Regions from separate parts of the Motilibacter peucedani genome, predicted to be linked through region 2. Evidence: riboswitches for the same ligand, from Rfam matches in the RefSeq annotation. Region 2 holds a riboswitch; the other holds the start of a gene.
What was found. A riboswitch is a leader RNA that binds a small molecule or an ion and turns the genes downstream of it on or off. The one in region 2 is predicted to bind cobalamin.
Positions count from the first base shown of each region.

Region 1: linked by a shared signal. The riboswitch ahead of CLV35_RS11230 (putative cobaltochelatase) and the one ahead of nicT (Nickel transporter NicT) in region 2 are both predicted to bind cobalamin.

Region 1 covers NZ_RBWV01000012.1:62,392-73,432, reverse strand. Annotated here, with positions in the region: gene cobJ (precorrin-3B C(17)-methyltransferase) at 1-645, opposite strand, end outside; gene cbiE (precorrin-6y C5,15-methyltransferase (decarboxylating) subunit CbiE) at 642-1,826, opposite strand; gene CLV35_RS11255 (cobalt-precorrin-5B (C(1))-methyltransferase) at 1,823-2,965, opposite strand; gene cobM (precorrin-4 C(11)-methyltransferase) at 2,962-3,777, opposite strand; gene cobI (precorrin-2 C(20)-methyltransferase) at 3,774-4,505, opposite strand; gene CLV35_RS11240 (cobyrinate a,c-diamide synthase) at 4,502-5,866, opposite strand; gene cobO (cob(I)yrinic acid a,c-diamide adenosyltransferase) at 5,860-6,474, opposite strand; gene CLV35_RS11230 (putative cobaltochelatase) at 6,474-8,540, opposite strand; cobalamin riboswitch at 8,598-8,719, opposite strand; gene CLV35_RS11225 (LamG-like jellyroll fold domain-containing protein) at 9,043-11,041, shown strand, end outside.
Region 2 covers NZ_RBWV01000011.1:308,253-319,293, forward strand. Annotated here, with positions in the region: gene CLV35_RS09745 (glycoside hydrolase family 3 protein) at 1-1,341, shown strand, start outside; gene CLV35_RS09750 (GlsB/YeaQ/YmgE family stress response membrane protein) at 1,507-1,779, shown strand; gene CLV35_RS09755 (SixA phosphatase family protein) at 1,942-2,478, shown strand; gene CLV35_RS09760 (hypothetical protein) at 2,505-3,035, shown strand; gene CLV35_RS09765 (YcnI family protein) at 3,124-3,798, shown strand; gene nicT (Nickel transporter NicT) at 3,810-4,901, opposite strand; cobalamin riboswitch at 4,931-5,130, opposite strand; gene CLV35_RS09775 (hypothetical protein) at 5,190-5,591, shown strand; gene kdpF (K(+)-transporting ATPase subunit F) at 5,852-5,941, shown strand; gene kdpA (potassium-transporting ATPase subunit KdpA) at 5,943-7,607, shown strand; gene kdpB (potassium-transporting ATPase subunit KdpB) at 7,604-9,646, shown strand; gene kdpC (potassium-transporting ATPase subunit KdpC) at 9,689-10,318, shown strand; gene CLV35_RS09805 (sensor histidine kinase) at 10,351-11,041, shown strand, end outside.

The sequences.
Region 1 (11,041 bases), on a different contig from region 2:
CGAGGCGTCGACCAGCGACAGCACCTCGTCGGCGGTCACTCCCCTGCTGGCACCGGCCCCGACGACCAGCGACGGCGGCCGCAGCACCGCGGTCGCGGCGTCGAGCGTCACCACCCGGTCGGTCACCCGCAGGGTGACCTCCCCCGCGTCGCCCACGGTCGTCGGCAGGGCAGGCAGCGGCCAGACAGCGTCGGCCTCGAGGCGGACGGCCTCCCCGTCGAGCAGCGCGCGCGACACGCGCGCGACCGCGCCCTCGACCGGCCAGCCCAGCATGTCGAGAGCCTGCACGCGGGCGGAGTCGGTGGCGGTGGTGACGACGGGCTGTGCCAACAGGGCTCCGGACACTCGCTCGGCCAGGGCGTTGGCCCCACCGGCGTGGCCCCCCACGACGGCGACCGCCCAGCGACGGCCCTCGTCGACGCAGACCAAACCGGGGTCCTCGTCCTTGGCGCCGAGCAGCGGTGCCACCAGCCGGACCGCGGCACCGACCGCCAGGAAGGCCACGACCGACTCGCACTCGCCCCAGGCGGCGGCGAGCGCCTCACGGGCGGGCGTGTCGTAGGTGCGGGTCTCGTCGGGCCAGGCGGCGGCGAGCTCCGCGGCCGCTGCACGCCCGGCGGCCGTGACGGCGACGAGGCCGATCACGGCCGCACCCCGCTCACGACGAGGACGGGGTTCGTGGCGGCCAGCCGGGAGGACCCGTCGGGCAGGGGGGCGATGCGGGAAGCGGAGATGAGCGTTCCTTCGACGTCGTAGCCGTTGTCGTGCAGCAGGTCGCGGACGGGGGCGAGTCGGTCCAGGGCGGCGAGCGCGACGACCACGCGTGCGGGCTGCCGGGCGACGACGGCGGCGACCACCTCAGCACCGCCGCCACCGACGAAGACGGCGTCCGGGTCGGGCAGCCCGACGAGCGCCGCCGGCGCGGCGCCGGTGACGACCTGCACGTCGACGCCGTGGCGGCCGGCGTTGGTGCGGATGCGCCCGACCTGCTGCCCGTCACGCTCCACGGCCACCACGGCGGCACCGAAGCGGGCGCACTCCACGGCCACGCTGCCACTGCCGGCGCCGACGTCCCAGACGAGCGTCCCGACGGTCGGTGCGAGCCGGGGCAGGACCAGGGCGCGCACCTCAGCCTTGGTGATCATGCCGTCGCGGTGGGCGAAGTCGTCGTCGGGCAGCGCCCAGCCGGAGGGGGCCGCGGCGGGACCCGCCAGCCAGCCGCGCTCCGACGGTCCGGGCTTCACCGCCAGCACGAGCACGACGTTGGGCTCGGCCCAGTCGCGGGCGACCGGGCGCGAAGCGGAGAACTCCGTGACGCGCTCGTCGGCCGTGCCGAGCCGTTCGCCGACCACCAGCGACCTCGGCAGGCCAGACAATGCCTCTGCGAGCTCCGAAGGTCCGGCTCCCGGGCCCGTCAGCACGGCCACCTTGCCGAACGCCCGGCAGGCGTTGACCACCGGTCGGAGGTCGCGGCCGTGGGCGCTGACGACGAGTGCGTCGTCCCACGGCAGCCCCGCCCGCGCGAACGCCAGGGCCACCGACGAGACGGCGGGCACCACGGCGTACCTCAGGCTCCGCTGCTGCAGCGCGCGCACGATGCCGAAGAAGCCGGGGTCACCGCTGGCCAGCACGACGGCGTCGCCGTCGTGGCGCTCGAGCTCGTCGAGCGCCCGCTCGACGTTGCCCATCACGACGGTGCGCGCGCCAGGAGGCACCGGGAGCGCGTCGAGGTGGCGCGATCCGCCGGTGACGAACGTCGCCTTCTCCAACGTACGCAGTGCCTCCGCCGAGAGCTCGGAGCCGTCCCAGCCGATGACGGTGATCACGCCGCCCACCCCTCGACGGTGGCGGCGACGACGCGGCGACCGGTGAAGTCGACCATCGCGACCTCGGCCGCCAGCTCCTGCTCGGAGAAGCGCACGAGCACGTCGGCCACCCGACGGCACAGCTCGTCGCCGGCGGGGCGGAGCAGCCCGGCCTGCTCCCACAGCTCGTAGGCGTGGCGTGCGGTGTTGGCGGCGCCGACAGAGGCGGCGAGCTCGTCGGAGCCGCCGGCCGCTCGCGTGACGTCGGCGAGGACCTGCGGGTCGACCTTGGAGCGGGTGTAGTGCGTCATCAGCACGCCGGCCGCCAGCTTCGTCAGCTTGCCGACCATCCCGACGAAGACCACGCGACGCAAGCCGTCGGCACGGGCGCGTCGGATCGCGGCGCCGGTGAAGTCGCCGACCTCGACGAAGCAGACCTCGGGCAGCTCGGGCAGCAGCGCCATCGCGCCCTTCTCCGTGCGCCCGCCGGTCACGAGCACGAGGGTCTGCTCGCCCTGCGCCGCCATGACCGAGACGGCCTGCTCGACGCTCGCGCGCCACGACGCCGTCGAGAACGGCCGCACGATGCCGGTGGTGCCGAGGATGGAGATGCCGCCGAGGATGCCGAGGCGCGCGTTGGTGGTCTTGCGCGCCATGACCTCGCCCTCGGGCACGCTGACGACGACGCGCACGCCGTGGTCGGCCGGGTCGATCACCTCGCGGACCGCCTGCGTGATCATGGCCCGGGGCATGTCGTTGATGGCCGGCCCGCCGACGGTGAGACCGAGGCCCGGCTTGGTGACGACACCGACGCCGACCCCGCCGTCGAGCTCGAGGCCGGGCGAGGGCAGCCACGACACCGTGGCGGTCAGGTGGGCCCCGTGCGTGACGTCGGGGTCGTCGCCGGCGTCCTTGACCACGACGGCCTGCGCGCGGGCCGGCTCCACCGTGCAGGAGTCGACGGCGAAGGTGACGCGCGCACCGCTGGGCAGCGCCACCTCGACGACCTCGAGCGGCCGCTGGTCGCGCAGGGCCGTGGCCGCCGCCTTCGCCGCCGCGGACGCGCAGGTGCCCGTGGTCCAGCCGGTGCGGAGAGCGCGCGGCCGCTGCTTCGCCGTGCGCGGCAGGTCGGGCTCCCGCAGCTCGGGGCCCTCGCTCATCCCGGGCTCGTGGTGCGGCTCGACCGCAGCGCGCGGCGCGCCTCGGGGTCGGCCTTGCGGAAGCCGTGGAAGTGGCCGGGGTGGTAGAGGTGCGAGCGAGTGCCGGCCGCGCCGAGGGCGGGGCCGACGAGGAAGAGCGTGTGCTTCCACAGCTTGTGGGCCTTCACGGTCTGCTCGATCGTCTCGACGGTGCACGTCACGACGAGCTCGTCGGCCCAGGTCGCCTGGTAGGCGACGACGACGGGGGTCTCCGGGGCGTAGCCGCCCTCGAGCAGCTCGGCCTGGAGCTGGCCCGAGCGGGCCGCGCTGAGGAACACCGCCATCGTCGTGCCGTGGCGGGCGAAGTCACGCACCTCCTCGCCGGGCGGCATGGGGGTCTTGCCGCCGCCGAGGCGCGTGAGGATCACCGACTGGGCGACCTCGGGGATCGTCAGCTCGCGCTGGACGATCGCCGCGACGGCCGAGAAAGCACTGACGCCGGGGATGATCTCGGTCTCGAGGCCGAGCTCGCGGCAGCGGTCGAGCTGCTCCTGCACGGCCCCCCACAGCGACGGGTCGCCGGAGTGCACGCGCGCGACGGTCAGGCCCTCGGCCGCGGCGCGCTGGTAGATGGGGAGCACGCCCTCCATCGGCAGCTGCGCGGAGTCGACGACCTCTGCATCGGCGCGGGCGTGCTCGAGGACCTCGGCCTCGACCAGGCTGGAGGCCCAGATGACGACGTCGGCCGAGGCGATCGCCCTCGCCGCCCGGAACGTGAGCAGGTCGGCAGCGCCCGGGCCGGCTCCGACGAACACGACTCTGCCGACGCTCACAGGCTTCCTCCGCGCGAGACCCGGCGCGCCGGGGAGATGACTGTTGACAGGTAGGGGGCGGCGTCGTCGGGCACGTCGGCGAGCGGACGGATGTCCTCGCCGGCGAGGCCGAGCGCCGACCCGAACACCGCGCCCTCGCTGCGACCGGTGGCCGCGAGGACGTGGCGGACCTCGCGCAGGTGGCGCCCGCCCTTGTAGGCGACGACCGTGTCGAACGACGCGAGCGCCGCCTCGTAGGCCGAGAGACCCGCCGTGATCGGCAGCAGCGCGAGCGACTCGGTGCCCTCGCAGAGCACGGTGCCGCTGCGCGCGGCGAGGTCCTGCATCGCCGTGATGCCGGGCACGGTCTGCACCTCGAGGTCGTGCACCAGCGCGGTCACGGTCTGGGCGAGGTAGGAGAAGGTCGAGTAGACGTTGGGGTCGCCGATGGTGGCGAACGCGACGGCCGAGGCACCGGCGGCGAACGCTTGCGCCACAGCGCTTCCTGCCTCGTCCCACGCCTGCGTGCGCGCCTGGGTGACCCCGCCGCGGTCGCTGAGGGCGAAGGGCAGGCGGCGTACGCGGTCGTGCGTCACGTGCGCCCGCACCGTCGCCTCGGCGCGGCCGACGTCGTCGCCCATCACGGGCACGATCACGAGGTCGGCCGACTCGAGCACACGCACCGCCTTGACGGTGACCAGCTCCGGGTCGCCGGGGCCCATGCCGACGCCGACCAGCAGCGGGCTCACGACGCGATCCCGGCTGCGGCGGCGACGAAGCGGCGCGCGACGTGCGGCGCCCCGGCCCAGTGCAGGTGGAGGTAGGAGGCGTGCACGCCACCGCGTACGAACCCCTCGCCCGAGCCACCGGCCCACCGCCAGGCCGGCGCACCGGCGGTGCCGACGGGGGTGGGGTCGCACGCCGTGCGGTGGAACTCGTGGCCGCGCACGCGCTGGCCCTCCGAGGCCAGCACGCTGTCGGTGACGGCCACCGCGTCGCGGTAGCCGAGCGAGAGCTGGCCGGTCATGCGGGCGTCGACGTCGAGCACGCCGCACATCTGCTGCCCGTCGAGCGAGCGGGCGAGGTAGAGCAGGCCCGCGCACTCGGCGGCGATGGGCGCCCCGGTCGCCGCGAGCTCACGGACGGAGGTACGCAGTGGCACGTTGGCGGACAGCTCGGCGGCGTACATCTCGGGGAAGCCACCGCCGACCACCAGCGCCTGCACGCCCTCGGGCAGCGCCTCGTCGCGCAGCGGGTCGACGCGGACGACCTCGGCACCCGCGGCGGTGAGCAGCTCGGCGGTCTCGGCGTAGGAGAAGGTGAAGGCGGCACCGGAAGCGAGAGCCACCCGCGGTCGTCCCTCGACGCGCTCGCCGACCTCGACGCGAGCGTCCCACGCCGGAGCGTGAAGACTGCCGGCAGTGCGGGCGATGTCGAGCACGGCGTCGAGGTCGACGCAGGCGTCGACGAGCTCGCCCAGGGCGCGCACCGTGGCGACTGAGGCGGCGCTGCGCTCGGCGACGGGCACCAGCCCCAGGTGCCGCGAGGGTGCGGCGATCGCGTCGGAGCGGGGCAGCGCCCCGAGCACGGGGACACCGATCTCGTCGAGCGCCTCGCGCACGACCTGCTCGTGCCGCTCGGACGCGACCCGGTTGAGGATGACGCCGCCGATGCGCACACCGGGGTCGAAGGTCGCGAAGCCGTGCACCAGCGCGGCGACCGACCGGCCCTGCGACGAGGGGTCGACGACCAGGACGACCGGCGCGCGCAGCAGCTTGGCGACCTGCGCGGTGGAGGCGAGCTCACCGTGGCCGCTGGCGCCGTCGTAGAGGCCCATGACGCCTTCGACGACGGCGATGTCGGCGCCGGCCGCACCGTGGAGGAAGAGCGGCACGATCCGCTCCTCGCCGCACAGGAAGGCGTCGAGGTTGCGGCCCAGCCGGCCGGCGGCGAGCGCGTGGTAGCCCGGGTCGATGTAGTCGGGCCCGACCTTGTGGGGCGAGACCGCCAGGCCCCGGTGCGCGAGCGCGGCCAGGATGCCGGTGGTGACGGTGGTCTTGCCGTGCCCGCTGGCGGGAGCGGCGATGACCACGCGCGGGGTGCTCACCACTCGATCCCCCGCTGGCCCTTCTGGCCCGCGTCCATGGGGTGCTTGACCTTGGTCATCTCGACCACGAGGTCGGCGGCCTCGACGAGTCGCGGGTCGGCGTCACGACCGGTGATGACGACGTGCTGGGTGCCGGGGCGCTCCTGCAGGGTGCGGACGACGTCGTCGACGTCGACCCAGCCCCACTTCACGGGGTAGGTGAACTCGTCGAGGACGTAGAAGGAGTACGTCTGCGCCGCGAGGTCGCGCTTGACCTGCTCCCAGCCCTCGAGGGCGTCCGCGGCGTGGTCGGCCTCGGAGCCGGGGCGCTGGATCCACGACCAGCCCTCGCCCATCTTGTGCCAGGCGACCGGCCCGCCCTCGCCGGTCTGCTCGTGGACGCGGCCGAGCGCGCGCAGCGCGGACTCCTCGCCCACCTTCCACTTGGCCGACTTCACGAACTGGAAGACGCCGATCGGCCAGCCCTGGTGCCACGCGCGCAGCGCGAGCCCGAAGGCGGCGGTCGACTTGCCCTTCATCTCGCCGGTGTGCACGACCACCAGCGCGCGGTTGCGGCGCTGGCGGGTGGTGAGCCCGTCGTCGGGCACGCTCGTCGGCTGGCCCTGCGGCATCAGGCGACCCTCCTCGTGCTCGAGCGGACCGTGCTCGAGCGGACTGTGCTCGACTGGACGACGGAGACCAGTGTCTCGGCTGCCAGCTCGTCGAGCCGCAGCGCCTCGCCGCCGAGGGCCGCGGCGAGCGCGCCCGCCAGCCCCAGGCGCACCGGGCCCGACTCGCAGTCGACGACCACGCTGTGCACGCCCGCGTGGCGCAGCAGGGCGGCCGCGCGCGAGGGGTCGCCCCCCGAGGTGTGCCGTCCGTCGGTCACGACGACGAGCAGCGGGCGGCGGCGCGGGTCGCGGACCCGCTCGAGGCGCAGCAGCTCGGCCGCCTGGAGCAGCCCGGCCTGCAGCGGCGTGCGCCCGCCGGTCGGCAGCTGCTGGAGGCGGGCGGCACCAGCCTCGACCGACCAGGTCGGCGGCAGCACGGTCTCGGCAGCACTGCCGCGGAAGGTGACCACGGCGACCTTGTCGCGGCGCTGGTAGGCGTCGAGCAGCAGGCTGAGCACGGCGCCCTTCACCGCGCCCATCCGCTGGCGCGCGGCCATGGAGCCCGACGCGTCGACGCAGAAGACGACCAGGTTGGACTCGCGCCCCTCGCGCACCGACTGGCGCAGGTCGTCGCGGCGCAGCTCCAGCCCGGCACCCCGGCGCCCGCGGCCGACCTGGTGGGGGGCCGCCGCGCGCAGGGTGGCCGACAGGTGCAGGGAGCTCACGCGACCCTGCGGCGCCTCGGAGCGCACGGTGCGCCCGTCGGCGGTGCGGGCGCGCGAGCGGCGTCCCGCAGCCCCGTCGCCGAGGCCGGCGACGCGCAGCGGCTTCACCGCGTACGGCTGCGACGCCGCCACCGCTCCCCGCTCCCCCGCCGCTCCCCCCTCGCGATGATCATGAGGTTCTCCGCGCGACTCGCCGGCGTGTCCTCCTGAGTCCCCCATGATCATCTCGGTCTCGGGGGTGTCGGGGGTGCCAGAGGTGTCGGACGTGCCTGCGTCGGCGCCGGGGCCCGGCTCGGGAGCGCCGCCACCGCTGGGGCCGCCGTCGTCGTCGGGGCCCTGCTCGGGGGGCTCGGCACCCTCGGCGAGCGCGTCGTCGAGCTGCGACTCGTCGAGGCCGGGCGCGTCGAACGGATTGCGGCGCCGGCGGTGCGGCAGCGCCAGCAGGGCGGCCTGGCGCACGTCCTCGGCCACCACCTCGGTGCGGCCGTGCCACGCGGCCAGCGCGACCGCGGTGCGGGCGGTGACCAGGTCGGCGCGCAGCCCGTCGACCTCGAAGGACGCGCACACGCTGGTGACCTGGCGCAGCGCGGCGTCCGACAGCACGACCTCGGGGAGGGCGGCGCGGGCGGCCGCGATGCGGGCGGCGAGGGCGGCGTCGCCCTCGGCCCACCGGGCGGCGAACGACGCCGGGTCGGCGTCGAAGGCGAGCCGGCGGCGTACGACCTCGGCCCGCTCCCGCGGCTCCCGGCTGGCGCGCACCTCGACCGTCAGGCCGAAGCGGTCGAGCAGCTGCGGGCGCAGCTCGCCCTCCTCGGGGTTCATGGTGCCGACCAGCAGGAAGCGGGCGGCGTGGGAGACAGAGACGCCCTCGCGCTCGACGTGGGCCCGGCCCATCGCGGCGGCGTCGAGCAGCAGGTCGACCAGGTGGTCGGAGAGCAGGTTGACCTCGTCGACGTAGAGCACGCCGCGGTGGGCGTCGGCGAGCAGGCCGGGCTCGTAGGCCTTCACGCCCTGCGCGAGCGCGCGCTCGAGGTCGAGGGAGCCGACGACGCGGTCCTCGGAGGCGCCGACCGGCAGCTCGACCAGCCGCGCCTCGCGCAGGGCGACCGGGCCGTCGAGCGGGTGCGGGCCGTCGGGGCAGGAGGAGTCGGGCGCTGCGGGGTCGCAGGAGAACCGGCAGCCGGGAACGACGGCGAGCTCGGGCAGCAGCGCCGCGAGCGCCCGCACGATGGTCGACTTGGCCGTGCCCTTCTCGCCGCGCACGAGCACGCCCCCGATCGCGGGGTCGACGGCGTTGAGCAGGAGGGCCAGCCTCAGCTCGTCGAGGCCGACGACGGCCGAGAACGGGTAGCGAACGTCCACCGCGCGGTTCCTTCCCCGGGGTGTCCACGCCCCTGGTCGGTCGGGCGACGGCAGGGAAATCCTGGCTTCCGGATCAGTGCTCGGGCCCTGCCTTCCCCCCGCTCGCGCGGGAGTGGCACTCACTGGGACCTCGCTCCCCGGTGACAGTGGCGGGACCGCGCCGGAATCCCACCGGCTTCCTCCACTGCCGTCGCTTTGCCTGCGCATCCTACGGGCAGCGCGTCGGGCACCGCCCATCGACGCGATCCGGTCCCAACCGGTCACCGACGTGCAGGGATGACGGTGTCCCGGGCTGCGCCGGGTGATCGATTTCGCAACTGGTCACGATTTGGTCTCGTCGCTCTGCACTGTTGACCCCGGTCGGTGACAGGCGCTTGACTCCGTGAGGTTGACCGGGTCCGGACACGAACGGTCCAGAACGATCAGGCCCTGTCATCCGCTCCACGTCCGACCCGCTAGACGAACGTCCCTGCCCCACGACGGCTCAGGAGGCCGACCGCTGATGCGTCCAGCCCAGCTGCACCCCGAACCACCACGATCCGCCCTCCGGCGCCGGCGCCCGCTGCTCTCCCGCGGCGTGCTCGGCGTCGCCGCGCTGGCCCTGCTCGGGTCCTTCGCCACCGCCGCGCCCGCCCAGGCCGACCCGAACCCCCTCCACGGGCTCAAGGGCGACTACTACCGCTCGAGCGGCGCCGGGATCGGCGACTTCCACGAGTTCCGGACGACCCAGATCGACCCGAACCTCGACTTCGGCAGCCTGGAGGGCGTGCTCACGAGCACCACCGGGCAGGCCGACCAGGACTCGGTGCGGTGGACCGGCCAGCTGGTGCCCGACCACTCCGAGGCCTACACGTTCTCGGCGATCGGCGACAACGGCTTCCGCATCTGGATCGGCGGGCAGCTCGTCATCGACCACTGGGTCGACGACTGGGACAACCGGCAGACCAGCGCTCCCGTGCAGCTCGAGGCCGGGAAGCGCTACGACGTCAAGGTCGAGTACTTCGAGGACTTCGGCGGCTCCAACCTCCACCTGTCGTGGTCGAGCCCGAGCACGCCCTCGGAGCCGATCCCCGCGTCGGCGTTCTACCTGCCCGAGGGCTACGAGCCCCCGGTCAACGGCACCGCGGCGGTCGACGCGAGCGGGACCCACGCCACCCTCGACATCGACACCGACTTCAAGCCCCTCCCTGCCGACATCTCGCAGCACGTCACCGTCGCTGTCGACGACATCGCGTTCCCGCTGGCGAGCGTGGCCCTCGACGGGTCGGACGCCTCGAAGCTGATCCTGACCACCTCGACGCCGATCACCAAGGGCTCGCTGGTCCGCATCACCTACGACGGCAAGAGCACCCTGGCGACGACGAAGAAGACGCTGCCTGAGTTCAACGTCGCGGCGACCAACGGCTCGACCTACACGCTGTCCACGCCGTGGGCCTCGCAGGTCAGCCCGAGCAACGCGCTGCCCGACTACCCGCGCCCGCAGCTGACGCGCACCAAGTGGCAGAACCTCAACGGCACCTGGCAGTTCGCGGCGACCGACTCGGTCGACACTCCCCCGGTCGGCCAGACCCTGGGCGAGAAGATCCTCGTCCCCTACCCGGTCGAGTCCGTCCTGTCGGGCGTCCAGCGCCACGAGGACCGGATGTTCTACCGCCGCACCTTCACCGTGCCGGCCGACTGGAACATCGGCAGCGGCGCTCGGCTCAAGCTGAACTTCGGCGCCGTGGACTACGCGGCGACGGTGTGGGTCAACGGCACCAAGGTGGCCGAGCACACCGGCGGCTACGACCAGTTCAGCGCCGACATCACCGACGCCGTCACGGGCAGCGGCCCGCAGGAGGTCATCGTCGGCGTCGTCGACACGACCGACTCCGGCAACCAGGCCACCGGCAAGCAGACCAACAACCCCGGCGGCATCTTCTACACGCCGGCCTCGGGCATCTGGCAGACCGTCTGGCTCGAGCCGGTCGCGCCCGCCCACGTCGACTCGCTGAAGATCACCTCCGACGTGCCCGGCTCGGACTTCAAGGTCACGGCCGAGTCCGCCAGCGCCTCCGCCGGCGCGAGCGTCACGGTCGTCGCGTCGAAGGACGGCAAGACGTACGGCTCGGTGACCGGCGCGGCGAACACCGCCCTGACGCTCTCCATCGCCAACCCGCACCTGTGGTCGCCCGACGACCCCTACCTCTACGACCTGAAGGTCACGCTGACCGACGGCGGCTCGACCGACACCGTGGGCAGCTACCAGGGCCTGCGCTCCATCGGGCTCAAGGTCATCAACGGCAAGCAGCGCATCGTGCTCAACGGCAAGCCGACCTTCCTGCTCTCCACCCTGGACCAGGGCTACTGGCCGGACGGCATCTACACCGCTCCGACCGACGAGGCGCTCGCCTTCGACCTGGTGCAGCACAAGGAGATGGGCTTCAACACCGTGCGCAAGCACATCAAGGTGGAGCCCGACCGCTGGTACTACTGGGCCGACCGGCTGGGCCTCATGGTCT
Region 2 (11,041 bases):
GCTGTCGGCGCCGCCGGCTACACCACGGCGAAGTACGAGAACCTCGGCATACCGGGGATGGCGCTCTCGGACGGTCCGGCCGGCCTGCGCATCACCCAGCAGATCAACACCCAGCCCACGACCTACCAGTGGACCACCGCGTGGCCGATCGGCACGTTGCTCGCGCAGACGTGGGACCGCGACCTCGTGCAACGAGTCGGTGACGCGGTCGGCAAGGAGATGACCGAGTACGGCGCGACGCTGTGGCTGGCGCCGGGCATGAACATCCACCGCGACCCGCTGAACGGCCGCAACTTCGAGTACTACTCGGAGGACCCGCTCGTCGCCGGCCTCACTGCCGCAGCGACGACGAAGGGCGTGCAGAGCAACCCCGGCGTCGGCGTCACGCTCAAGCACTACGCCGAGAACAGCCAGGAGGCCAACCGCAACGCCGACGACGCCGTCGTCAGCGAGCGGGCGGCGCGTGAGATCGAGCTGCGCGGGTTCGAGTACGCGGTCAAGTCGGCCCAGCCGATGGCGATCATGACGTCCTACAACAAGATCAACGGCACGTGGGCGTCGCGCAACTACGACCTGGTGACCGACATCCTGCACGGGGAGTGGGGCTTCAAGGGCCTCGTCATGACCGACTGGGGCGGCAGCCACGGTGCGGCCAACACGATGTACGCCGGCAACGACCTCATCGAGCCGGGCAACAACCCGCAGGAGGTGGTCAACGCCGCCAAGAAGGTGACGCCGACCATCGACATCGACGGGCTCCCGGCCTACACCAAGTCGGTGTTCAGCTTCGGCACCTTCACCTTCACCTCCTACAACGTGCAGGTCGGCAACTTCGCGCTGTCGGCGTCGGGCAGCGAGTCGATCAGCACGCGCGTCGACGCCAGCACGGACCTCTCGAGGACGCCGCTGTCCGGCACCGCCGGCACCGGCGCCGACGGGCAGCCGACCTTCACGCCGAACGCGAAGTTCACCTCCGTCCAGGACGCGTACGCAGCGGTGCAGGCTCTGCTGGCACCGGCCAGCACGGCCCTCAACGCTGACCAGAAGGCGGGCGTCTCGCTCACCGACGTCGTGCACGCGACGCCGGGGGACGACGCGAGCCCGGTCACCGCGTACACCGTGGTGCTCAAGGGGAGCTACCCCGCGAGCTACGACCTGCGCCTGGGCGACCTCCAGCGCAGCGCGAGCCGCATCCTCGCGGTCGTCGCCCAGAGCCTGCCGTTCCAGCAGCTCGCGGGCATCCAGGGCGTGCAGGGCATCTCGGTCGGCTCGTGGACGAGCCGGTTCCACGGCCTCGACGAGTTCGTGTCCGTCGACAAGTCGCACGTCCGTCGCCGCTGACGCACACTGGTGACAGACGTGGTCGCGCAGACCGCATGAGACCACGGCGCCGGCGGCGCGGGAGGCCCCCGCACCGTCGGCGCCGGACGTCTGTTCACTCGCAGGGTTCCGGCGCACGGGCGTGGGTAGAACACCGGCTGACCACGTCTTGGAAAGGACAGCCTCATGCTCGGCACCATCATCGGACTTCTCGTCGTCGGCCTCATCGCGGGCTTCATCGCCCGTGCCATCGTTCCCGGCCGCCAAGCCATGAGCGTGCCGCAGACGATCCTGCTCGGCATCGTCGGCTCGTTCATCGGTGGCTTCCTCGGCTACCTCATCTTCCACAAGGACTCGCAGGACGGCTTCGTCCAGCCCTCGAGCTGGATCGGCTCGATCGTCGGCGCGGTCATCGCGCTGCTGATCTACATGCGTCTGCAGAGCCGCTCGCGCGTCTGACGCTCCAGGCGTCGCAGCCCAGCAGCACCTCTCGCGCCCGGCCGGGCGCCGTCCCGCGGACTCCCGCCGGGCGGTCACCGGCCGGGCGCGCTGCTGTGCGCTCGGCCGCTCCGAGCAGCGGCTCGGCGGGGTCGTTCACCTTCGTCGGCTACCGTCCCTCCAGTGTTCGTCCTGGCCCGCCACGCCCATGCCGGTGACAAGAGCGCGTGGAGCAGCGACGACAGCCTGCGCCCGCTGACCCGCAAGGGTCGCGAGCAGGCCGCCGGTCTCGCCCACGAGCTCGGTGACTGGCCGCTGCGCCGTCTGCTCACGAGCCCCTACGTGCGCTGCCGCGAGACCCTCGCGCCCTTGTCGCAGCGCCTCGGCCTGGCGGTCGAGAGCAGCGACCTGCTGCTGCCCGGCGCCGACCCCGACGTGCTGGCCGGCTTCCTGCTCGACCCGGCGCAGGAGGGCACCCTCGTGTGCGCCCACGGCGAGACGCTGCACGCGCTGTTGGCCCGCTGGGACCGCACCGGCGAGGTCGCCGTGCCGCCGGGCCGGGTGCCAGGCGAGCCGCCGGTCACCAAGAAGGGCGCGTGCTGGCTGGTGCAGGACACCGGCAGCGGCCTGACGGCGCACTACCTGCGCCCGTCGCAGATCGTCTCGGCCGACCTGGTGAACAGCGCGCACCGGCACGACGAGGAGCAGCTGCCGTCGTAGAAGGGGCGCGCGGCTAGGCTGCGGGCGTGGTCGGCAGTCGTGGGCTCGGGCAACCGGCCCGCACGCTGTCCTCCGTCGCCACCTGCACCGCCCTGGCGCTCGGCGGGCACGTGCTCGGCGGCGGACCGGTCGCCGGGCCGCGCGCAGCGCTGCTCGTCGCCCTCGGCCCCGCGCTCTTCTGCACGCTCGTGGCCAGCGCGCGCTGGACCGGGCCGCGCCTGCTGGTAGCCCTCGCCGGCGCCCAGGCGACCGCCCACCTCCTGCTCGCGGTGGCCGAGCCGCACGACGCCATGGGCTCCCTGCTCCAGATGCTGGCCTGGCACGCGGTCGGCACCCTGCTGACCGCGGCGGCGCTGGTCCACGCGGAGCTCCTGGCCGACGCCGTCGCCGGCGCCGTCGGGTCGCTCGCGTACGCGGTGCGGCGTCCCGCGCCCGAGACCGTCGCAGGCGCGACGGGCCGCTGCGTACCCGTCGCGTCGCGCGGGTGGGTGCCGCGGGCGCTGCTGCTCACCGCCGGCGCGCCGCGCCGCGGGCCTCCGGCGCAGCCCGCTCGCTGAGCGCGCCACCGGAGCCGGACCCAGCGTCCGACCCGCGGTGCCGGCGAGCCCTGCCCTCCCCCGCACCTGCGCACCAGACGGACGACCCATGACACCGACCCCTGCCCGATCCCTCCTCCGCGGCGCCGGCACCGCCGGCGCGGCCCTCCTGCTCGTCGTGGCGGCCGCCGCTCCGGCCTCCGCCCACGTCCGCGTCACCTCCGCCGACGCCTCCCCCGGCGGCTACGGCGTCATCGTGTTCCGAGTCCCCACCGAGTCCGACACCGCCTCCACGGTGCAGCTGGCGGTGACCCTCCCGGCCGACACGCCCTTCGCGTCGGTCGCCGCCCAGCCGGTCGCCGGGTGGACGGTCAGCGCGCCCGAGACCCCGCTGCCCAGGCCGGTCACGGCCGGCGGCTTCACGCTGACCAAGGCGGTGCAGACCGTCACGTGGAAGGCCGGCACGGACGCCGGCGTCGCGCCCGGCGAGTTCCAGCAGTTCGCGCTCTCGGTCGGACCGTTCCCGAAGGGCGCGCGCTCGATCGCCTTCCCCGCCGTGCAGACCTACTCCGACGGCACCGTCGTGCACTGGGACCAGCGGACGACGCCCGGCGCCGAGGAGCCGGAGGACCCGGCGCCCGTGCTGGCGCTGCTCCCGGCCGCGACGACGGCCGACGACGGCAGCACCGACGGGACGGCCCGCGCGCTGGCCGCCGCCGGTCTCGTCGTGGCCGTCCTCGCCGCCGGGCTGGCCGGACTCTCGCTGCGCCGGCGGACCCGGTGAGGGGCCTCGGCTCAGTCGAGCGCCCGGGCGGTGCGTGCCTCCCAACGCGCCTCGACCGCGGCGAGCTTCCAGTAGCCGATGGCGACCGCCCAGACCACGACGAAGAGCCCGGCGACCGTGTAGCCGACGTGCTGCAGGTCGAGGCCCGCGACCCAGCCCGTCACGGGGTCCTCGAGGCCCAGCTGCTCGTGGAAGACGCCGACCAGCTCGATGGTGCCGATGAGCATCGCGACGGCGACCGAGAGCCCCGTGATGGTCAGGTTGTAGTAGATCTTGCGCACCGGGTTGGCGAACGCCCAGCGGTAGGCCACGGTCATGAAGGCGCCGTCGAGCGTGTCGAACAGGCTCATGCCGGCGGTGAACAGCAGCGGCAGCACGAGCACCGCGTACCACGGCAGCCCGCTCGCAGCACCGGAACCGGCGAGCACGAGCAGCGTCACCTCGGTCGCGGTGTCGAAGCCGATGCCGAACAGCAGCCCGATGGGGAACATCTGCACCGGGCGGGTGATCGAGCGCATCAGCGGGCGCAGCACGCGGGTGATGAGGCCGCGGGAGTCGAGCGCCTCCTCGAGGGCGTGGGCGTCGTAGCCCTCGGAACGCGCCCGCCGGTAGACCCGCACGATGCCCGTCAGCGCGGCGAGGTTGAGCAGGCCGATCGCGTAGAGGAAGACGCCCGAGACCGAGGTGCCGAGCAGGCCCAGCACGTGGTGCTCGCTCGAGCCGTCGTCGGTCAGCGACGACACGGCTCGCGCGCCGACCGCCGTGAGAGCCGCCAGGAGCACGACGACGCTCGAGTGGCCGAGGGCGAACCAGAAGCCCACCGAGACCGGTCGGGTGCCGTCAGCCATCAGCTTGCGAGTGGTGTTGTCGATGGCGGCGATGTGGTCGGCGTCGAAGGCGTGGCGCATGCCGAGCGTGAACGCCGTCACCCCGAGGCCCACGCCGAAGACCTGGGTGCCGATCTGGAGGTGCTGGGGGCGCACGACGGCGACCAGGACCACCCAGGCGACGACGTTCATGAGCACGACCACCGTCAGCACGGCGGCGAGCCCGCCCCGCTCTCCACGGGTCGGGCGGACGGCGCTGCGCGCAGGCAACGGCATGGGGTTCCTCTTCCAGCACCTCGTGGACAGGGTGACGCAGTGCCGTGGCCGGTCTCCTGGCTGACGGACCCCACCCTCGACGAGGGTGGGCGCTGCGACCCGCCTTCCCAGGCGCGCGAGCGCGCCCAGTGGCTCCCTCTCGGGAGGGCCTCAGCTTCTCCGAACACAGTGGCGAGGGCCGTGCCGGAATCCCACCGGCTTCCCGAGCACCACGGCACCAGCACCGTACGGTCCGCCGCCCCGGCCCGGCAAGCGCCCGGGCGGACCCGCCTCCTGGAAGGACGTCCCATGACCCTCGCCCGCCGCCGCGCCGCCACCGGCCTGCTCACCGTGGCGGCCGCGCTCGCGCTGACCGCGTGCTCCTCCGCGAGCACCGCCGACGGCGGCTCGTCCGGGGCCACGACCGCCGGCAGCAGTGCGACCACGACCGAGCTGACCTACGCCGTCGCCGACGGCAAGGTCACCCCGCCCACCTCCACGGTGACCGTGCCGAAGGGCCGGACCATCCGGCTCACGGTCACCAGCGACCATGTCGACGAGGTCCACGTGCACGGCATCGACGAGGAGATGGAGCTCCCGACACCGGGTACGCCGGGGACCCTCGTCTTCACGGCCTCGCTCACCGGGTCGTTCGAGGTCGAGACCCACAAGACCGACCTGCTGCTCTTCAAGCTGGACGTGACCGGCTAGGGGTCCGGGGCCCGAGGGAGCGGCGCCGGCGTCAAGGACGCGTCAAGACGTGCGGGCCCGGCGTCAAGGTCGCGTCAAGCGCGGCACCGGCGCCGCTGCGCGGCGGTTGGCTGGCTCCGTGGCCGGCAGCGTGCCGGCCTGAGGCGGAGCGTCCCGCTCCCCGAAGATCCGGAGGGTCCGATGGCTGATGTCGTCCTCGTCCTGCTCGCACTGGCGTTCTTCGCCCTGTGCGGCCTGCTGGTGCGGGGGGTCGAGCGGCTGTGAGCGCCTCCGACGTCGTCGGGCTCGTCGTGGCCGTGGTCCTGGTCGGCTACCTCGTCGTGGCGCTGGTCGCACCGGAGCGGTTCTGAGATGGGCGAGACGTTCTCCTTCGTCCTGACCACCGGCTCGCTGGTCGCCGTCCTCGCGCTCGTGCACCGGCCGCTCGGCGACTACATGGCTGCGGTCTACTCCTCGCCGAGGCACCTGCGCGCCGAGCGCGCGGTCTACCGGCTGGTGGGCGTCGACGCCGACACCGAGCAGCGGTGGCCGGTCTACCTGCGCGCGGTGCTGGCCTTCTCGGCGGTCAGCGTCCTGGCGCTGTACGCGCTGCAGCGGGTGCAGGACCGCCTGCCGCTCTCGCTCGGGTTCGCGCCCATCGCCCCGGACCAGGCCTTCGACACGGCCGCGTCGTTCGTCACGAACACCAACTGGCAGTCGTACTCGGGCGAGGCCGCGATGGGCCACCTGACCCAGATGGCCGGTCTGGCAGTGCAGAACTTCGTCTCCGCCGCCGTCGGCATGGCCGTCGCCGTCGCGCTCGTGCGCGGCTTCGCCCGCTCGCGCACCGACCGGCTCGGCAACTTCTGGGTCGACCTGACCCGCACCTGCCTGCGCATCCTGCTGCCGCTCGCGCTGCTCGCCGCGGTCGTGCTGCTCGCCTGCGGCGTGGTGCAGGACCTGCACGGGTTCACCGAGGCGCACACGCTCGCAGGCGGCACCCAGAGCATCCCCGGTGGTCCGGTCGCCTCGCAGGAGGCCATCAAGGAGCTCGGGACCAACGGCGGCGGCTTCTACAACGCCAACTCGGCGCACCCCTTCGAGAACCCGAGCGCCTTCAGCAACTGGTTCGAGGTCCTGCTGCTCCTGGTGATCCCCTTCAGCCTGCCCCGCACCTTCGGCCGCCTCGTGGGTGACGTGCGGCAGGGGTACGCGGTGCTCGCCACCATGGGTGTCATCTGGCTCGCCGCGGTCGGGGCGATGTACGCGGTGGAGGCCGCGCACCACGGAACGGTGCCGACCGCGGTCGGCGCCAGCACGGAGGGCAAGGAGACCCGCTTCGGCGTCGGTGCGTCCTCGCTGTTCGCGGTGTCGACGACCATGACCTCGACGGGCGCGGTGAACTCCTTCCACGACTCGTTCACCTCGCTCGGCGGCGGCATCACCCTCGTCGACATGCAGCTCGGCGAGATCACGCCCGGGGGCACGGGATCGGGCCTCTACGGGATCCTCGTGCTGGCCGTCGTCGCGGTGTTCCTCGCCGGCCTGATGGTCGGACGGACGCCGGAGTACCTCGGCAAGAAGCTGGCGCCCCGCGAGATGAAGCTCGCCTCGCTCTACATCCTCGTGACGCCGGCGACGGTGCTCGTCGGCACTGCGGTGGCACTGGCGTTCCGCACGCCGCGCTCCTCCATCCTCAACCCGGGGGCGCACGGCCTCTCGGAGGTGCTCTACGCCTTCACCTCCGCCGCCAACAACAACGGCAGCGCCTTCGCCGGCATCAGCGTCAACACGCACTTCTACAACACGGCGCTGGGCATCGCGATGCTCGTCGGCAGGTTCGTGCCGATCGTGCTCGTGCTGGCCCTGGCCGGGTCGCTGGCCCGGCAGGTGCCGGTGCCGGCGAGCTCAGGAACCCTGCCGACGCACCGGGGGCTGTTCGTCGTGCTGCTGGGCGGCACCATCGTGGTCGTCACGGGCCTGACCTACCTGCCGGCGCTCTCGCTCGGCCCGCTCGCAGAAGGGCTCCACCGATGACCACGACCCTGCTCGACCCTGCCCTGCTCGTCCGCTCGTCCCCGGACGCCGTGCGCAAGCTCGATCCGCGGGTGATGGCCCGCAACCCCGTCATGCTCGTCGTCGAGGTCGGCTCGGTCCTCACCTCCGCCCTCGCCGTCTGGCACCCGAGCGTCTTCGCCTGGGTGATCACCGCGTGGCTCTGGCTGACCGTGCTGTTCGCCAACCTGGCGGAGGCCGTCGCCGAGGGGCGCGGCAAGGCCCAGGCCGACACGCTGCGCCGGGCTCGCACCTCCACGACGGCCCGCCGGCTGCTTCCCGGCGGCGGCGAGGAGGAGGTGCCCGGCACCGGACTCCGGGTCGGCGATCTCGTGGTCGTCGAGGCGGGGCAGGTGGTGCCCGGTGACGGCGACGTCGTCGACGGCGTCGCGAGCGTCGACGAGTCGGCGATCACCGGGGAGTCGGCTCCCGTGGTGCGGGAGTCCGGCGGCGACCGGTCAGCCGTGACCGGCGGCACGCGCGTGCTCTCCGACCGCATCGTCGTGCGCATCACCAGCAAGCCCGGTGAGACCTTCCTCGACCGCATGATCGCGCTGGTCGAGGGCGCTGCGCGGCAGAAGACGCCCAACGAGGTCGCGCTCGACATCCTGCTCGCGAGCCTCACGCTCGTGTTCCTCCTGGCGGTCGTGACGTTGCAGCCGCTGGCCGCCTACTCGCAGGCGAAGCAGTCGCTCGTGGTCCTGGTCGCGCTCCTGGTCTGCCTCATCCCGACGACCATCGGCGCGCTGCTCTCGGCCATCGGCATCGCCGGCATGGACCGGCTGGTGCAGCGCAACGTGCTGGCGACCTCAGGGCGGGCGGTCGAGGCGGCCGGTGACGTGAGCACCCTGCTGCTCGACAAGACAGGGACCATCACCCACGGCAACCGGCGGGCCAGCGAGTTCGTCGCCGCCCCGGGTGTCGAGCCCCACCGCCTCGCCGACGCCGCGCAGCTCGCCAGCCTCGCGGACGAGACGCCGGAGGGCCGCTCGGTCGTCGCGCTCGCCCAGGAGGCGTACGCGTTGCGCGAGGACCAGGCCGGCGGACTACCCGGCGCGCACGTGATCCCCTTCACCGCCCAGACCCGCATGTCCGGCATCGACCTCGACGACGGGCGCGGCGGTCTGCGCGAGGTGCGCAAGGGTGCGGCCTCCGCCGTCGTCCGCTGGGTCCTCGACCGCGGCGGTCGTGTGCCGGCCGAGGTGGAGGCCTCGGTCGACCGCATCTCGGGCCGCGGCGGGACGCCGCTCGTGGTCGCCGAGGCTGACGCCGACGGGGCCCGCGTGCTGGGCGTCATCCACCTGAAGGACGTCGTCAAGGACGGCCTGCGCGAGCGCTTCGCGGAGCTCCGCGCCATGGGCATCCGCACGGTCATGGTCACGGGCGACAACCCGCTGACGGCTGCGGCGATCGCCGCAGAGGCGGGGGTCGACGACTTCCTCGCCGAGGCCACGCCCGAGGAGAAGCTGGCGCTGATCCGGCGCGAGCAGTCCGGCGGCCGGCTCGTCGCCATGACCGGCGACGGGACCAACGACGCACCGGCGCTCGCCCAGGCCGACGTCGGCGTGGCCATGGGCTCCGGGACCTCGGCCGCCAAGGAGGCCGGCAACATGGTCGACCTCGACTCGGACCCGACCAAGCTCATCGACATCGTCGGCATCGGCAAGCAGCTGCTGATCACCCGCGGCGCCCTGACGACGTTCTCGTTGGCCAACGACATCGCGAAGTACTTCGCCATCCTGCCCGCGATGTTCGCCAGCAGGTTCCCGGGGCTCGACCGCCTCAACGTCATGCACCTGCACAGCTCGCAGTCCGCGATCACGTCCGCAGTGGTCTTCAACGCCCTCGTGATCGTGGCGCTGATCCCGCTCGCCCTGCGCGGCGTCCGATACCGGCCGGCATCGGCGTCAGCGCTGCTGCAGCGCAACCTGCTCGTCTTCGGGGTGGGCGGCGTCGTCGCACCCTTCGCCGGCATCAAGCTCCTCGACCTGCTCGTCCAGCACCTTCCCGGGATCGCGTGACCACCTATGACCACGACAACCTCTCAGACCACTACACGTCCGGTGCCCACCACCGAGGGGCGCACGCCGCCGGCCCGCGCCTCGTGGGCGCCCCAGGCGCTCGCCGCCCTCCGGGCCCTGGCCCTCCTGACCGTCGTGCTCGGCATCGCGTACCCGCTGCTGGTCACCGGCATCGCGAAGGTCGCTCTCCCCGGCCGTGCGGACGGCTCTCTGCTCACCCGTGACGGGACCGTCGTCGGCTCCAGCCTGCTCGGTCAGTCCTTCTCCGACCCGCAGGGGAAGCCGCTGCCGCAGTGGTTCCAGCCCCGTCCCTCAGCCGCGGGCGACGGCTACGACGCCGCGAGCAGCTCGGCCTCCAACCTCGGCCCGGAGAACCCCGACCTGCTCCGGGCGGTGGAGGAGCGGCGCGCCGCCGCCGCAGCGGCCGACGGGACCGCGCCCGCAGACGTACCCCCCGACGCCTTGACCGCGAGCGGCTCCGGCCTCGACCCCGACATCAGCCCCGAGTACGCCCGCCAGCAGGTGGCCCGCGTCGCGCGGGCACGCGGCCTGGACCCGGCGGTGGTGCGCCGGCTGGTCGACGCCCACGTGACGGGCCGGACGCTCGGGTTCCTCGGCGAGCCGCACGTCCGGGTGCTCGAGCTCAACCTGGCGCTGGCCCGCCTGCGGTGAGGACGGCCGGCGCGCAGGGCACGATGGGCTGCATGGCACGCGGTCACCTGCGCATCTACCTGGGCGCCGCGCCGGGGGTGGGCAAGACCTACGCCATGCTCGACGAGGCGCAGCGCCGGCTCGCGCGCGGGGGCGCGGTGGTCGTGGGCGTCGTCGAGACCCACGACCGGGCCCACACGGCCGCCCTGCTCGAGGGCCTTCCGGTCGTGCCGATGCGCCGGGTCGAGCGCCGGGGCATCGTGCTGCGCGAGATGGACCTCGACGGGGTGCTCGAGCGACGGCCCGAGCTGGTCCTGGTCGACGAGCTGGCGCACACCAACGCACCGGGGTCGCGGCACGAGAAGCGCTGGCAGGACGTCGAGGAGCTGCTCGCCGCCGGCATCGACGTCCTCTCGACCGTCAACGTGCAGCACCTGGAGTCGCTCAACGACGTGGTGCAGAAGATCACTGGCGTGCCGCAGCGCGAGACGGTCCCGGACGCGGTGGTGCGCCGGGCCGACCAGGTGCAGCTGGTCGACTCCACCCCGGAGGCGCTGCGCCGGCGCCTCGCGCACGGCAACGTCTACCCGCCCGAGCGCGTCGACGCCGCCCTCTCGAACTACTTCCGCCCCTCCAACCTCACGGCGCTGCGCGAGCTCGCGCTTCTGTGGCTGGCCGACAAGGTCGACGACGGGCTCCAGGAGCTGCGGCTCGACCTCGGCGTCACCGACACCTGGGAGACCC